One region of the Pseudomonas sp. H1_D05 genome, then DNA from elsewhere that is predicted to be linked to it. Evidence: riboswitches for the same ligand, from Rfam matches in the RefSeq annotation. Region 1 holds a riboswitch; each other region holds the start of a gene.
What was found. A riboswitch is a leader RNA that binds a small molecule or an ion and turns the genes downstream of it on or off. The one in region 1 is predicted to bind cobalamin.

Region 1 (4,207 bases):
ATGGGCACGGCGCATGTTTGCCGCGTTGATCGCGCCAAAATGTTCACCGACGGTCGTTTTCAAAATGCCCTGGTCAATCAGATCGCTGACGCGATTGAGCAGGTGATGCTGCTCAATCATGTCCGGGGTTTCGTACAGCGAACGGGTGAACATCAGCTCCCAGTGCAGCGACAGCGACTTGCGCTTGAGCGGCATTACGTCGAGGCTTTCAGGATCGTCGATCACGCCCAGACACCCTTGTGGTTGGAGCACTTCAATCAGCTGCGCAAAATGCTCCTCGGTATGGGTCAGGCTGGCGACATGGCTGACCTCGTCGATGCCCAGTGCCTGCAACTGTGCGAGCAGCGGCTGACTGTGATCGATGACGTGATGCGCGCCCAATTGCCGGACCCAGTCAGCCGTTTCCTGCCGCGAGGCGGTGCCGATGACGGTCAGCTGCGTCAACTGTCGGGCCAATTGCACCAGCATCGAACCGACGCCGCCCGCTGCCCCCGTGATCAACAGGCACTTGCCCTGCCCTGAACCTTCGGTGACACCGAGACGGTCGAACAACAGCTCCCAGGCGGTGATCGACGTCAACGGCAATGCCGCGGCATCCGCAGCACTTAACGAACGCGGTTTGTGCCCGACGATTCGCTCGTCCACCAGGTGAAATTCGCTATAACTGCCGGTGCGGGCAAGGGAGCCTGCGTAGAACACTTCGTCGCCAGGCTGAAACAGCGTCACTTCAGTCCCGACCTCGCGGACGATGCCGGCGGCATCCCAGCCGAGGATTTTCGGTTCTTTGGTGAAAGTGCCGGCGCGTACTTTGGTATCGACCGGATTGACCGACACCGCACGAACTTCTACGAGCAAATCCCGGGGGCCGGAAGTTGGCACCGGAAGGTCGATGTCCTGCAACGATTGCGGATCTTCAATGGGCAAAGCGTGTTGGGTGAAGGTGATGGCTTTCATGGAAACTCGCTGTCTGAAGAGCTGATGTGCTCGCTTGCCGCCATCTTCGACTTCCCAAGCACAAAGAAAAACCAGCAGAATGCGCCAACACTTTCACTGCAGGAGTGAAAATGATCCGCATCGATGATCTTGGTTTGTTCACCCGCAGCGCCGCGCTGGGCAGCTTCACCGCTGCCGCCCATGAGGCGGATTTATTGCCCGGCCAGGTTGCCGCGGCGATCAAGCGTCTGGAGCGTGAGCTGGACGTGCGCCTGTTTGCGCGCACCACCCGCAGCCTGCGATTAACCGCCGAGGGCGAGCAATACTTGCCCACCGCCCACTCGGTGCTGGAGGCGCTCAAGCAAGGCAAGGAAAACCTGCGCGGTGAAAACGCCACGTTGCGCGGCGTGTTGCAAGTGACGGCGCCGTCCGATCTGGGGCGCAACATTTTGCTGCCGTGGCTCACACTGTTTCGCCGCCAGCACCCGGAACTGACCTTGCGCTTTTCCCTGTCGGACCAGATGGCCGACTTGTTTCGTGACCCGGTAGACGTGGCGATTCGATACGGCTCGAATGAAGATGCCAACTACGTGGCGCTGCCGCTGGCACCGTGGAACCGGCGGGTGCTGGTCGCCGCACCGGAATACGTGGAGCGCCACGGATACCCGCGAACGCCGGATGATCTGCACAACCACGCTTGCCTGCTCTACCAGCAAGGCGGCCGGATCTACGACAAGTGGAGTCTGGGCAGTGAAACGATCCAGGTCTCGGGACCGATGTTCAGCGACGACGCCGACATCGTGCGCCGCTGGGCGTTGAGCGGCGAAGGCATCGCCAACAAATCCTGGCTGGACGTCAGTGCAGACGTGATCGCAGGGCGACTGGTCGTGCTACTGAAGGATTTTCCCGGCAATGCCTCACCGTTGAGTCTGGTGTGCCCGCATCGCAAGCAGATCACCCCGGCGGTGTCTCAGCTTTATGCGTGGTTGAGTGGCCAGTTTGTCGCTCTGGAACGTATCCAATAGCTCCCCCTGGTGGTTGCCGCATTGACGAGACGCTACTCGAATGTTCAGATGCCGGCCAGTTTCAGGTGTCCCATGCCGCCGTGCATGGGGTGAAACGGGAAACCGGTACGTTCTTTTCGAACAAGTCCGGTGCTGCCCCCGCAACGGTATGCGCGTGATGTTTTCAATACACCACTGTGGCCAGACGGCCATGGGAAGGTGAAAACCTCGATACGCGCGAGCCCGGAGACCGGCCTGGAATTTCGTTTGGCAAAATCCTGCGGTGGGCGGGCATGGGCCGGTATTGGCTGTGCGCGATGCCTTCTCTTGCATGCTCTTCTGCGAAGATCCTTTTCGAGAAGACAATGATTCGACCTTTCAACACTTCTGCTCCAACCCTGTTCCTTGGCTGCCTGTTCAGCCCGCTGCTACTGGCCGACGACGCGCCGCTGGAACTCAATCAACAAATCGTTACTGCACCGTCAGTGGAATCCACCACCGTCGCCGAGATGGCCAGATTCGGCAGCAAGGTCGAAATCGTCAGCCGCGAGCAGATCGAACGCGCCGGCCCCAGCGCCGATGTCAGCCGGGTGATGCAGATGTTCATTCCAGGCTTGTATGTGGCGCCGAAAAACGGCCCTTTCGACTACGGCACGTATTCGCTGCTCGGCGGGCGCAACGACGACACGCTGATCCTGCTCGACGGCGTGCGCCTGAACAATCGCCTGTACGGCGGCCTCTATCTGGACACTCTGCCGGCCAACGCCATCGAACGCATCGAAGTGCTCAAGGGTGGGCAGAGCCTGTTGTTCGGCACCCAGGCCGTGTCCGGCGTGATCAACATCGTCACCCGCAGCCCGCAATCGCGCAAAGCCGCCGGCGAGGTGAATCTGGGCGTCGACAGCTTTGGCGGCACCACCGAAGACGCCCGCGTCGAGAATATCTTCACTAACGGTTTCGGCGACCTCGGTTTGCTGGCGTACGTCAGCCATAACGTCTCCGACGGTTACCAGCCCTATCGCAACCGCGACATGAAAAACGATTCCGGCAAGGATCGCGCCTACGAAGTCACCACGTTCGGCGGCAAGGCGATTCAGTCATTCGGCGATGATTCGCGGCTGGAGCTGTTTTACCAATACGCCGACGCCAACCTCGATTTCGCCCGCCCGGTCGACAACCACAAGACCACTAACGACCGCGTGCAGCAGATCGCCACAGCGACCTTCGAGCAGACCGTCAATGAGCGCCTGAGCTACTTCGTCAAAGGCCATATCAACGACTGGGACACCCGCTACACGCGTGTCAACAACGTCGCCGGCGGCGGCACCAAGGTCATCAACCACAATGACTATTGGGGCTTCACCGATTGGGGTGTGCAGGCCGAAGGCAAGGCTGAATTGCCCGGCGATCATGTACTGGTGTTTGGCACCGACAATCAATGGTTCAAGGGCCAGGATGATGTGTTGATCATCGATAACGACAAGGCCGAAGCCCACGCTTTCTACACGCAACTGCGCCCGCAGATCGACGCCCTGCCCGACTGGCACCCGAGCATCGGTGTGCGTCACGAAGCCATGAGCGGTGGCGATGGTGCCACCGTCGGCATGCTCACTTCGCTGTATGACCTCAATGACAATTGGTCGGTGCGCGGCCAGTACGGCAGCGCCTACAAACTGCCAAACGCCGAGCAATTGTTCGTCAATGAACCGGGCGACGAGATCGGCAATCGCAACCTGAAGCCGGAAAAAAGCCGCAATGCGGAGCTGGGTGTCGACTACAAAGGCTTTCTGCTCGACCGCGAATTCAGCGCCAGCGTGACCCTGTTCAAACGCAAGATCGACGACTTGATCACCCTCGACGACATTCAATGGGTCAACGGTGAAGGCCAGGTGCGTATGCGCGGTTTCGAGGCCGACGCCAAACTCGCGCTCAACGATCAGTGGAGCCTGCAAGCGGACATGACCCGCAACCTCACCGAAACGCGCAGCGGTGTAACCCTCAACGATATCCCGAGCTTCTTCGCCCGTTCACGCGTGGGTTATGAATCGGAAAATCGCCTGTGGGGCGCCGGCGGTGCGATCCGCTATATCCGCGACATCAAAAGCTCGAAGCAAGTCGAGTACGGTAACTATTCCGTGGTCGACGCCGACGCTTATCGCTACCTCGACAACGCTCATCAGCACCGCGTGAGCCTGCTGGTGGAAAACCTGTTCGACCGCGATTACGTCACCAGCCGTTCGAGCAACGTCGACAACCTCGGCCGGCCGTTC
Region 2 (4,207 bases), 160 kb from region 1:
CGCCTGCTGAACAATCGCGTCGTCGGCCTGCGACCACGGTTGCAGCGCCGACAACCACGGCGTACGCCCCAACGCCACTGCGTCGAACACGCGAATGCCATCGTCGGTATCAGCTTGTTGCTCAACCACCGCAAGCTTTTGCGCAATGCTCCGTCGAGCCATTTTGCCCAGGCGTTGACCTTCAAGCAGCACCTGGCCAGCGCTCGGTTCACGCAGCCCGGCCAGCAACTTCAACAGAGTGGATTTGCCCGCGCCATTCGGCCCGACAATGCCCAGGGTTTCGCCACGCTGAACCTCAAGGCTGACACCGTTGAGCAACTCGGCGCCGCGCACCCTGAAGCTCAGGCCGGAACAACTCAAGACACTGTTCATCGTGCCGACCTGCGGCCGACCAGAATCAAGGCGAACACCGGCGCGCCGACCAGCGCGGTAATCACCCCGACCGGAATCACCTGGCCCTTGATCAGTGTGCGCGACAGCACATCGGCGGCTATCAGAAACACCGCGCCACCCAACGCACTGGCCGGCAGCAACCGCGCATGACCGGTGCCCAGCAACAGACGCGCGGCATGAGGAATGACCAGACCGACAAAACCGATCGAGCCGACAATCGACACCATCACTGCCGTCACCAGCGCTGCACAACCGATCAGCAGAATCTGCACACGCCGCACCGGAATGCCGAGCGACGCCGCCGAATCCGCACCAAAGGTAAACGCATCCAGCGCCCGCCGATGCCACAGGCAGACAACCAACCCCAATACGGCCACTGGCACCGCCAGCCACACCGATGGCCAGCGCACGCCGCCAAGATTGCCCAGCAACCAGAACATGATCCCGCGCGCCTGCTCGGAGCTGGCCGAGCGAGTGATCAGAAACGCTGTCAGCGCATTGAACAGCTGCGAACCGGCAATCCCCGCGAGAATGATCTGCCCGGTACCGCTGGCCGAGCCGCTGACCCGCGCCAGCACAATCACCAGCACGAACGCCGTGACCGCGCCGGCGAAGGCACCGACCGAAAGTGAGATGATCCCGGCACCTACGCCAAGCAGTGCGACCATCACCGCCCCGGTCGAGGCGCCGGCAGAAATGCCCAGCAGATAGGGATCGGCCAACGGATTGCGCAGCAGCGACTGTAAAATCACTCCGCAGGTCGCTAACCCTGCACCGCATGCGGCCGCGACCAATGCCCGGGTCAGGCGGTAGTTCCAGACGATGCCTTCATCGATCGGGTCGAGGACATGCCCGGCGCCCCACAATTTGTTCGCCAGCACTTGCAACACCACGTCCGGTGCAATCGAGGTTTCACCGATGGCCACGCCGGCGACCACTGCAATCAACAGGGTCGCCAGGGCCAGGAGCGTGCGGATCAGGCTGGCACTCATTGCGACAGGTCATAGCCGTTGATGGCCGTGGCCAATTGCTCAATGCCCTCGAACATGCGCAGGCTCGCCTGCAGGGCCATGGCGTCGACAATGATGATGCGGTTGTGTTTCACCGCGTCCATGTTGCGCGTCACCGGATCACTGCGCAGGAAGGCGAGTTTCTTTTCATAGTCGTCGGCGGGGAAACGTCGACGATCCATGCGCGCGATGACCAGGAAGGTCGGATTGGCCTTGGCGATGGTTTCCCAACCGACGGTTGGCCACTCCTCATCGGACGCCACCACGTTGCGCACGCCGAGGGTGCTGAGCATGAAATCGGGAACGCCTTTGTGCCCGGCCACGAACGGCTCGATGTCCATTTGTGCGCTGGAGAACCACACCAGCGCGCTGGCGTCTTTGAGCTGTTTGCCTTGGGCGGTGGCAATCGATTTGGCGAGACTCGCCTTGAGTTGATCATTGAGCTGCTGGCCACGCTCCTGAACATCGAAGATCTGCGCCAGTTGGCTCACGCTTTTGTAAATCGTCTCGATGCGAAACGGCGCCAGTCGCGTGCCATCGGCGCCGACGAGGTTGTCCTTGGCTTCGCAATCGGAAGGCAGCAGGTACGTTGGAATCTTCAGTTCATGAAACTGCTCGCGCGTGCCCACCGCGCCTTGCGGGCCGACCATCCATTCCAGTTCCACGGCGACCAGTTCCGGACGCTTGCCGATTACCGATTCGAAACTCGGCTCGTTGTCAGCCAGGCGCTCGATCTGGTCGTTTTGTGCCTTGTATTTGGCCAGCACATTGTTGAACCACAGTGAGGTGCCGACGACTTTGTCGCCCAGGCCCATGGCGTAGAGCATCTCCGTGCCGGCCTGGCCGATGGTCACGGTGCGCGTCGGTGCGTACTGGAAGGTCAGGGTGCTGCCGCAGTTCTCGACCGTCAGTGGATAGACAGTCGGTGCCGCCTGCGCCAGGGCGCCAAGGCTCAGGCCGGTAATGAGGGTGGCGATGCGGGGCAGCAGCATGGGGCAGTCTCCAGGGGAACCGTACGGGGAGCGGGAGAGTACGGTCTGGAAACACACCATCGAACGCGGTCAGGAAAACAGCGCAAGGCCGAGCAGCCAACGAAGACGCGCACGGCACGATGTCCTTCCCGGACACCCCGCCGGTTAGTAATCACTGTGCCGGCAGGTCTCCTGACTGATGCGTCATCGCCTGGCTCCGGCCTTCCCGGGATTCACCCAGTGGCAGTCGTGGAGCAGGCTCGGCACCTACAGTTGCGGGGGCAGTTCCGGTCAATGCTGTGCAAGCACCCCGGATTCCCTATTAGTCCCGTTCGGGAACCAGCGGCGGCATGGTAGTCGATCAAGCCGCCGAAGGGGAGACGAATCTGTTGCGGCGAGGATTAGTGCTGGCTCATCAAACCGTGCAACACGCCCAGACGCAGGCCCGGTTCGGAGGGCAGCATTTGTGCGATACCGAACACTTTGAATGCCGCCAGTATTAACACCAGACCGCCGGGCAGAATGCTCTGGCGGTGTGGTTGCAGGCCTGCGAGCTTGAGCTGTTGCACGTTGTTTACCTTCAACAACAGCAGCGACAGGCGCAGCAGGCCGCCGTAGGTGATGCCGTCCTGGCCGAAGTCGTTGAGGCGATTGGTCTTGAGTACTTTGGCGAGCATGCGCGCGGTGCCGGAAGAGCCGATGGTTTGCTGCCAGCCCTGAGCACGGTAGCGCCGGGCAACTTTTTCAAACTGCAGGATGGCGAAGCGTTCGGCCTCCTGTAGCGCGCCGGCGGACACATCGCCGCCGCGAAAGAATCGCGTGCTCAAGGTGCCGCTGCCGATGGCGATGCTTTCGGTTAACAAGGGTTGTGAGCCCTGGCCGAGGATCAGCTCGGTGGAGCCGCCGCCGATGTCGACCACCAGGCGCAGGTCGTCGGCGCTGGGCAAGGCGTGAGTTACGCCGGCGTAGACCAGCCGCGCCTCTTCATGGCCGCAAATGACGTCGATGGGAAAGCCCAGATGCCGCTCGGCACTGGCCAGAAACAGTTGCGCGTTGTCCGCTTCACGCACCGCGCTGGTGGCCACCGCACGAACCCGGCCGGCCTCGAAACCGCGCAGCTTCTTGCCGAACCGCGCCAACGCCTGCCAGCCGCGATCCAGTGCCAAGGCATCCAGTGCGCCGCCATCAAAGCCTTCGGCGAGGCGCACCGGTTCGCGCAGGGTTTTCACTTCCTGAATCTGCAAGCCTTTGCGGCTGCGCACCGACTGGCCGATCATCAGGCGAAAGGCGTTAGAACCCAGGTCGATGGCGGCAAACAGCGAGGCGTCGTCTTTCATGGGAATCCTTGCAGAGCATCCGTCGCGAGGCTCAAGACGGTTTGCGAGGATTCTGCCGTGATCTTGATGACATCCTGATGACGGGGGCGGGGCGATTGAATGAATTTGCGACTGTCACGACACTGTCATTATCCGGCGTCTATGCTGAGGTCAATACATCGCGTGTTCTTAAAGTTTTTGCTGCCAGTTTTGGCAGCTTTTTTTTGCCCGCGATTTGGCTGTTGATCGTTCCCACGCTCCGCGTGGGAACGCCTCTAGGGACGCTCCGCGTCCAGTGACGCGGAGCGTCACGGGCTGCATTCCCACGCAGAGCGTGGGAACGATCAGCGCAGGGTGCGGACGATCAATCAGCAGGACTGTGGAGTTTCGCCCCGGGCCAGGCGCGCATTGATGTCTTCGATCACTTCGGGCAGCTCGGCGATGGTGTCGATCAGGTAGTGCGGGCGCGAAGGGGCGAACATCTTGCCGATCCGCGCGCGTTCTTCCGCCAGTCGAT
Region 3 (4,207 bases), 970 kb from region 1:
CGTCACGCAGCAAGGTGATGCGGTTCGGGCTCGGCACGCCAGCGCCGGCCTTGCCCATGACCTTCTTCATCACCCAGCCACGAATGCCACTGCTGTCATCGGGCTTTGGCGGGGCATTGGTTTCCGCCACGAGCACATCGCCGTTGGGCAGCACATAGAGCCAGCGCGGATGATCGAGGCCTTCGGCAAATGCCGCGACCTGGGTGCCAGCCGCCGCAGTCGGTTTGCCGCCCTCGGGCCAGCCGATTGCCGGGGCGATGTTCACCGTCGGGATCAGGGTCTTGTTCGGTTCGGGCAGCTTGGGTGACGGGCCGGTGCCGTCGGTGACTTGCAGGCTGGAGGATTCACCGCAGGCGGCGAGCCCTCCGGCGAAGGCGATGACAAAAACGAGCTGGGGCTTGCGCATTGCTGATCTTCCCTATGAATGCATTCCTAATCATAGAGGAGGGCGCAAGCCCGATGGTTCCACTGTTTAGCCGCGGGCTTCCTTGAACAGCACGGCGATGCCCGGGTGATAGTTGCCGGCTTCGCTGCGCAATTTGCGGTAGGCGTAGGGGAAATACCAGGCGACCGCGCAGGTGTGTTCCTTTTGCAGGTCGTCGACCATGTCCTGCAGTTCTTCGGGGCTGGCGCTGTGCTGGGTTTTTTGTGGCGCGACAAACAGGCAGCCGAGCTTGAGGTCGCTGGCGTAGCTGATGCGTTTGGCGTCGTTGGTGATGTCCAGCAGGGCTTGAGTCAGATTCAGGTTGGTAACCTTTGGCCAGCGCTGAGTGGCCTGGATAAAGGCGCGGTCTTCGGCACCGGCGAGAAACAGATCGGCGCGGGCATTGCGCTCGCCTTCTTCGTTCTGCTTGCGCGTGGCAGTGTCGTTCAAAGTGACCAGCTCAGCCATCCAGGCCGCCGCCGAGAGCAATCCGAGATTGGCTTTCTCGTCATGCCAGTAAGGGGTGTCGCTGTCGCCGCGCACGGCGTTGTAGCGGTCGATACAGTCAAACCAGCGTTCAAGCACCGGGCGCAGGAATTCCAGGCGCGGGTTGCTGATGATCATGCCTTGCATCGTCATCATCCTTTATTGTTGTAGTGGGCTTTTCGAGAAAAGCATGGCTCTTTGATATCATTTGTATCAGTGTGGCACAAGATTGGCGGCAGATAAGTGATCGGCGGCAGTTATTCGCTCGATGGCCGCCTCTTTAATTGACGCTCCACCCCCAACCCTCTAACCTTCGCGGCTTGTTTCAGGTGCTCTGTGACCTGCGTCGACAGAGTGAAACAGGGAAGCCGGTGAGGGTTGTCTTCGCACGAAGAACCACCACGATCCCGGCGCTGCCCCCGCAACGGTAAATGAGTGAAAACTGCGCCTTGAGCCACTGCCTCGAAAGAAGCGGGAAGGCGCGCAGTCAGGCATGCGCCGCTCATGAGCCCGGAGACCGGCCTGATCCATCCAGCGGCATCACGGTGGGCGATGCCAGGCTTTTTGCCGTCTATTCTTGTGCCTGCCCGCCGTTATCCAGCCTCAACGGAGAGCTCCCCCATGACTGATTCCCCCGAGCGCGACGAACGCCATCTGGCGCGTATGCAGCGCAAAAAAGCCGTGATCGACGAACGCATCGCCAACTCGCCTGACGAGTGTGGCCTGGTGCTGGTGCTGACCGGCAACGGCAAAGGCAAAAGCAGCTCGGCGTTCGGCATGCTCGCCCGTGCCATGGGCCACGGCATGCAGTGCGGCGTGGTGCAGTTCATCAAGGGCCGTAACAGCACCGGTGAGGAGTTGTTCTTCCGACGCTTCCCCGAGCAAGTGCGCTTCCACGTGATGGGCGAAGGTTTCACTTGGGAAACCCAGGATCGTCAGCGTGACATCGCCGCCGCCGAAGCCGCGTGGGCGGTCTCCCGCGAATTGCTGCGTGATCCGTCGATCGGTCTGGTGGTGCTCGACGAATTGAACATCGCCCTCAAGCACGGCTACCTCGATCTCGATCAGGTGCTCAGCGATCTGCAGGCGCGTCCGCCGATGCAGCATGTGATCGTCACCGGTCGCGCGGCCAAGCCGGAAATGATTGAGATGGGCGACACGGTCACCGAAATGGGCATGCTCAAACATGCCTTCCAGGCCGGCATCAAAGCGCAGAAAGGCGTCGAACTTTGAATCAACCACGTCACTGCCCGGCGGTACTCATCGCCGCGCCGGCCTCCGGTCAGGGCAAGACCACCGTCACCGCCGCGCTCGCCCGTTTGCATCGCAATCAGGGGCGCAAGGTGCGCGTGTTCAAATGCGGGCCGGACTTTCTCGATCCGATGATTCTCGAGCGCGCCAGCGGTGCGCCGGTGTATCAACTGGACATGTGGATGGTCGGCGAGCAGGAAAGTCGTCGTCTGTTGTGGGAAGCCGCCGCCGAGGCGGATCTGATTCTGATTGAAGGCGTGATGGGCCTGTTCGACGGCACGCCGTCCAGCGCCGATCTGGCGCGGCACTTCGGCGTGCCGGTGCTCGGGGTGATTGATGGGACGGCGATGGCGCAGACCTTTGGTGCGCTGGCGCTCGGCTTGGCCAAGTATCAGCCAGATCTGCCGTTTGCCGGTGTGTTGGCCAACCGCGTTGGCACCTTGCGCCATGCGCAATTGCTCGAAGGCAGCCTCACCGAAGGTCTGCGCTGGTACGGCGCGTTGTCCCGAGAAACTGGCATCGAATTGCCGAGCCGCCATCTCGGTCTGGTCCAGGCCAGTGAATTGAATGACCTCGATGTGCGTCTCGACGCCGCCGCCGATGCATTGGCCAGCAGTTGTGAGGTAGCGCTGCCACCGGCGGTGGAGTTTGCCGCACCGGACGTGATCGCTGTCGAGCCGTTGCTGAAGAATATGCGAATTGCCGTCGCCCGTGATGAAGCGTTTGCTTTCACCTACGGCGCGAGTCTCGATCTGTTGCGGGCGATGGGCGCCGAGTTGAGTTTCTTCTCGCCGATCCGCGACTCGCAATTGCCTGAAGCGGACAGCCTGTATTTGCCCGGTGGGTATCCGGAACTGCACCACGTTGCGTTGTCGCAGAACACCGCGATGTGTGAGGCGATTCGCGCGCATCACGCGGCGGGTAAGCCGTTGCTCGCCGAGTGTGGTGGGATGCTGTACCTGCTCGATTCGTTGACTGACGTTGAAGGCACCCGCGCTGAATTGGTCGGGCTGCTTAAGGGCGATGCGGTGATGCAGAAGCGTCTGGCGGCGTTGGCGTTGCAAGCGGTGGATCTGCCGGAAGGTTCGTTGCGCGGGCACACATATCATCATTCGTTGACGACTACCGAACTGGCGCCGATTGCGCGGGGTTTGAGCCCGAATGGTGGGCGTGGCGCCGAGGCGGTTTATCGGGAAGGGCGGATGACGGCGTCTTATGTGCACTTCTATTTCCCGTCGAATCCGAGTGCGATTGCCGCATTGTTTGCACCAGACCGTGAGGCCGCTCCCACAGTTGAAACGGTGGTGACTGAAGCAATGCAATCCCCTGTGGGAGCGAGCTTGCTCGCGAAGAGGCCATGACCGACAACACATTCTCCGAAGCCGAGCGCCAATCGGTTTACCGTGTCATTGCCGAACGCCGCGACATGCGCCACTTCACCGGCGGCAGCGTCGAACCGGAGCTGTTGCGCCGACTACTGGAAGCCGCCCACCAGGCCCCAAGCGTCGGCCTGATGCAGCCCTGGCGTTTCATCCGCATCAGCGACCGCAGCCTGCGCGGGCAGATCCAGAATCTGGTGGAAGAAGAACGCATCCGCACAGCCGAAGCCCTCGGCGAGCGCAGTGACGAGTTCATGAAGCTCAAGGTCGAAGGCATCAATGATTGCGCCGAAGTGCTGGTCGCCGCGTTGATGGATAATCGCGAAAAGCACATTTTCGGTCGCCGTACATTGCCGGAAATGGACATGGCCTCGCTGTCCTGCGCGATCCAGAATCTGTGGCTGGCCTCGCGCGCCGAAGGCCTGGGCATGGGCTGGGTCTCGCTGTTCGAGCCGCAAGCGTTGGCGGATCTGCTGAAGCTGCCCGAGGGTGCCAAGCCACTGGCGGTTTTATGCCTGGGGCCGGTCAAGGAATTCTATCCGGCGCCGATGCTGGTACTCGAAGGGTGGGCGCAGGCGCGGCCGCTCAATGAGTTGCTGTACGAAAATTATTGGGGAGTGAGTCAATGAGTGTGGCGTTGTTGAGTGTCGCCGCAGTGGCGCTGGAT
Region 4 (4,207 bases), 800 kb from region 1:
GCGACGCCGACGACCCGGCGGACTTCAACGCCGCGATCACCCACCCAGAGTTCACTACGCAAGGACCAGCGCAATGACCCGTAAAGACCCGCTATATCACATCGAAGGCCCGATCAGCGCTCACTTCCCGATGATCTCCTTTTCCACCAATGTCTACGACAACCCAGCAGACATCCTGGGTTCGATCACCGATCTGGCCAGACATTTCCAAGCGGTCGAGTTCGAGATCGGCGAAGACGCCGAAAAAACCTTCTGGTCGCTGAGCGCCGAAGACCGGTCTGAGCTTGCCGGGAAAATCCGCAGCTTCGCCGAACACAATGGCATCACGCTGACCGTCCACGCCGGATGGTGGGGTCGCCAGTACAACCTGTGCTCCCCGGATTTGACCGAACGTGCCCAAGCGGTGGACTGTCTGAGTGCCGCCGTGGAGTTTTCCCACGAGGCCGGCGCCACCAGCGTCACTTTTCATCCCGGCTACAAAGATCAACTGGAAAACGGCGAACTGCTGGACAACCTGATAGTAGCGATCAACCAGGTGACCAAGCGCTGCAACACCGATGGCATCGCCCTGTGCCTGGAGAACATGGGCGGTCAGCGGCCGAAATTCCCGGTCTTCACCGTCGAGGAACACCTGCGCTTTCACAAGGAGACCGGGTGCTTCGTGACCATCGACGTGACGCATCTGTGCTCACTGCTGCCGTATGGTGAAAGCCTGTTCAAAGCCATTGCCGATCTGGCGCCGGTTACCCGGCATCTGCACATTGCCGACCTCAACAACACCCACCATCAACATCTGCCGATTGGCGAAGGCAACTTGCGCCTGAGCGATGTGCTCAATCGCTTCGCGGTCAACGGCTATCGGGGTGTGGCCGTGGTGGAGGAGTTCATTCCGCGCTTCTCCACCGAGTACTACCTGGAAAAAGCCCTGGCCTACAAGAACGGCGTAGAGCAATTGCTGGCCGGCTCGCGGCACAGCACTCATGCTGGTTGAGTCGAACCTGGCAAAACCGGCATCGCGCAGCGAGATCGCGACCGGTATCCGCGATGCGCTACCGTTCGTCTTCTCGCTGCTGCTGACCTTCACCCTGATCGGCATGCTCGGGCGCCGCCATGATCTGGATCTTCCGGCCATGGTGGTTTTCAGCGGTACGGTAATGGCCTCGCCGTTGCAACTGACGCTGCTGGAAACCCCCGCGCACCTGCTTAACGCCTTTGGCGTGCTGGTCTCGGCGCTGAGTATCAACTTGCGTTTTCTGGTCTTCACACTGAGCCTGAAATCCAGCCTCCAGGGCCCGGTCAAAGCGTTCGTCCCCGCCCTGGCGGTGATGGCAAATGCGGCTTTCACGTTGATGTCGATCCGCAAGGATCAGCAACCGATCAGCCGCCCGTATGCCAACACCGTGTGCTTTCTGCTGTACGCCGCCGCCCTGCTTGGCACCGTGGTCGGGTACTGTTTCGCCAGCGTGGCCGACAACGCAGTGATGGATCACGTCAGTGTGGTGATCGCGATTTTCATCAGCGCTTCGCTTGGCAAGATGGCCCGCGACCGTCACAGCTTCCATGCGCAATGGATTGCCGGCCTGGCCACCGCCGCGAGCTTGTTGTGGCTGGGCGAGGTCAGCTTGCTGCTGGTGCTCGCCATCACCGTTCTGACGAGCTATGTCTATGATTGAACCTGGTACTTTCTGGCTGTACGTACTGATTTGCGCGCTGGTTTCGATCGTCTGCCGCTTGCTGCCGCTGGCCGTCGATGTCGAACGGCTTTCGGCAACTGCCCGCGCTTTCATCGATCGTCTGGGAAAATACACATCGGTGGCGATGCTCGTCAGCCTGCTGGCGGTCTCACTCTATCCTTTGGCCAGCCAGCACCTGGCGGCCATGCCATGGATCCTGCCGGTGGCGTTGGCGTGGCTGCTGAGCCTGACGCGAATCAAATCCTATTATGCGTTCCTGATGGCGCTGGGGGTGTACGTCCTGCTGATCATGCGCTAGGCGTCGATTGACTCAAATCCCCCGCCCATGCTCTCCTACACAACTTGTTACGGGTGCCCTTCACAGGGTGAAACGGGAAACCGGTGAATCATGTGCTTTACTCAAGCCCATGTCAGTCCGGTGCTGCCCCCGCAACGGTAAGCGAGCGAAGCGTCAAAACCACTGTGCCAATACGGTATGGGAAGGTGACGCTTGCAGGTCGGCCTGACGCCAGCCCCTCGTGAGCCCGGAGACCGGCCCGCAACACACAGCCCGCATTTGTGCGGCGCTGCACATAACAAACCCGCGGTGGGCGGGCGCTGTTCGAACCTCTGCGAGCCCGACCCGCAGGGGTTTTCATGCGCTCTATTCACCCGCTGACACTCCAGAGGGAAGCGCCATGTCGATTATCAGCAGCACCGGCAGCAACACGGACAAAATCGCCAGCACCACCACCCTGAGCCAACGCCTGACCGCCGCAATCTTTGCATCGATCCTCGGCGCCAGTCTGGTTTACTTTGCCGGTTTCTCGCACATCGAAGCGGTGCACAACGCCGCCCACGATACCCGCCACAGCGCCGCGTTCCCGTGCCATTGAGACCTGCCGACATGATCAAGCGTATCGCGCAAACTGCAGGTTTCTCTGGTCTGCTGGCCGCCCTGCTCCTCACTCTGCTGCAAAGCTTCTGGGTTTCGCCGCTGATTCTGCAGGCGGAAACCTTCGAGAAGTCCGAGCCGGTGGCGGTTCACGAACATGCCGCTGGCGTGGCTGCGCACACCCATGATGCCGAGGCCTGGGAGCCGGAAGACGGCTGGCAGCGCGTAGTCTCGACCACTGGCGGTAATCTGGTCGTAGCCGTCGGTTTCGCCCTGATGCTCGCCGGCCTCTACACCCTGCGCGCGCCGACCAAAACTTCGCAGGGCCTGCTCTGGGGCCTGGCCGGTTACGCGACGTTCGTGCTTGCTCCGACCTTGGGCCTGCCACCAGAACTGCCGGGCACCGCTGCCGCTGATCTGGCTTCGCGGCAGACGTGGTGGATCGGCACGGCCGCTTCGACGGCTGTAGGTCTGTCGCTGATCGCGTTCAGCCGTCACTGGCTGATGAAGGTCCTCGGTGTGGCCATCCTCGCCGTGCCCCACGTGATCGGCGCACCGCAACCGGAAGTGCATTCGATGCTCGCCCCCGAAGCACTCGAAGCTCAGTTCAAAATCGCTTCGCAGTTGACCAACGTGGCGTTCTGGCTGGCCCTGGGCCTGATCAGCGCCTGGTTGTTCCGCCGCAAAAGCGCTGGTCAATACCACGCATGACCGATGACCGCGCAGCGCCGACCTTCGTGGTCGGCCTGGGCTGCCAGCGCGGCTGCCCGGCCAGCACGCTGCGCGCGTTACTCGATCAAGCGCTACAGGCGCATCGCATTGAGCTTGAGGCGGTGAAAGCGTTGGCCAGTATCGACTTGAAGCGCGACGAGCCGGGCCTGCAAGAACTTGCTGCACAACTGGCCCTGCCCCTGCTGTACTTCAGCAGTGACGAACTGGCCAGCTACCAACAGCGGCTCAGTCACCATTCACAGATTGCTTACGAACGCACCGGTTGCTACGGCGTCGCCGAAAGTGCCGCGCTTGCGCTCGCTGAACAGCTGATTCAAGCGCCGGCAAAACTGCTGATCTCCCGGCAAAAATACGCTCAGGCCACGCTGGCATTGGCCGGCGCGGCGTAAAATCCCGATAATCCCCGCCATTGATCATGAGCGTTGTTCATCTGCAACGCAGTCGTGCCCTCTTTTACTCAGGATTCAACGATGACCGTCTACTTCATCGGCGCCGGCCCCGGCGACCCGGAATTGATCACTGTCAAAGGCCAGCGGCTGATTCGCAGTTGCCCGGTGATTATCTACGCAGGTTCGCTAGTGCCGGCGGCGGTACTCGACGGCCATCAAGCCGAAACGGTGGTGAACAGCGCCGAACTGCATCTGGAACAGATCATCGAATTGATCAAGACCGCGCATGCCAAGGGTCAGGATGTGGCGCGGGTGCATTCCGGCGATCCGAGTCTGTATGGCGCGATTGGCGAGCAGATCCGTTATCTGCGTGAGCTCGATATTCCGTTCGAGATCATTCCCGGCGTGACGGCCACCGCAGCCTGTGCGGCGTTGCTTGGCGCGGAATTGACGCTGCCGGACGTGTCGCAAAGCGTGATTCTGACCCGCTACGCCGACAAAACCGCGATGCCGGCAGG

Region 2: another riboswitch for cobalamin. It lies ahead of AB4O11_RS20585 (ABC transporter substrate-binding protein); the one in region 1 lies ahead of AB4O11_RS21300 (TonB-dependent receptor plug domain-containing protein).
Region 3: another riboswitch for cobalamin. It lies ahead of cobO (cob(I)yrinic acid a,c-diamide adenosyltransferase); the one in region 1 lies ahead of AB4O11_RS21300 (TonB-dependent receptor plug domain-containing protein).
Region 4: another riboswitch for cobalamin. It lies ahead of AB4O11_RS24810 (CbtB domain-containing protein); the one in region 1 lies ahead of AB4O11_RS21300 (TonB-dependent receptor plug domain-containing protein).

The regions. Positions count from the first base shown of each region.
Region 1 is NZ_CP162825.1:4,708,173-4,712,379, reverse strand. It holds gene AB4O11_RS21310 (zinc-binding alcohol dehydrogenase family protein) at 1-954, opposite strand, end outside; gene AB4O11_RS21305 (LysR family transcriptional regulator) at 1,065-1,958, shown strand; cobalamin riboswitch at 2,005-2,210, shown strand; gene AB4O11_RS21300 (TonB-dependent receptor plug domain-containing protein) at 2,303-4,207, shown strand, end outside.
Region 2 is NZ_CP162825.1:4,547,404-4,551,610, forward strand. It holds gene AB4O11_RS20575 (ABC transporter ATP-binding protein) at 1-372, opposite strand, end outside; gene AB4O11_RS20580 (FecCD family ABC transporter permease) at 369-1,373, opposite strand; gene AB4O11_RS20585 (ABC transporter substrate-binding protein) at 1,382-2,395, opposite strand; cobalamin riboswitch at 2,540-2,733, opposite strand; gene AB4O11_RS20590 (Ppx/GppA phosphatase family protein) at 2,776-3,711, opposite strand; gene phnX (phosphonoacetaldehyde hydrolase) at 4,059-4,207, opposite strand, start outside.
Region 3 is NZ_CP162825.1:3,735,565-3,739,771, forward strand. It holds gene AB4O11_RS16885 (PQQ-dependent sugar dehydrogenase) at 1-406, opposite strand, end outside; gene AB4O11_RS16890 (hypothetical protein) at 473-1,057, opposite strand; cobalamin riboswitch at 1,221-1,450, shown strand; gene cobO (cob(I)yrinic acid a,c-diamide adenosyltransferase) at 1,532-2,143, shown strand; gene AB4O11_RS16900 (cobyrinate a,c-diamide synthase) at 2,140-3,522, shown strand; gene bluB (5,6-dimethylbenzimidazole synthase) at 3,519-4,169, shown strand; gene cbiB (adenosylcobinamide-phosphate synthase CbiB) at 4,166-4,207, shown strand, end outside.
Region 4 is NZ_CP162825.1:5,505,667-5,509,873, forward strand. It holds gene AB4O11_RS24790 (ATP-grasp domain-containing protein) at 1-77, shown strand, start outside; gene AB4O11_RS24795 (sugar phosphate isomerase/epimerase family protein) at 74-991, shown strand; gene AB4O11_RS24800 (AzlC family ABC transporter permease) at 981-1,673, shown strand; gene AB4O11_RS24805 (hypothetical protein) at 1,666-1,992, shown strand; cobalamin riboswitch at 2,027-2,248, shown strand; gene AB4O11_RS24810 (CbtB domain-containing protein) at 2,372-2,569, shown strand; gene AB4O11_RS24815 (CbtA family protein) at 2,581-3,279, shown strand; gene AB4O11_RS24820 (cobalamin biosynthesis protein) at 3,276-3,689, shown strand; gene cobM (precorrin-4 C(11)-methyltransferase) at 3,771-4,207, shown strand, end outside.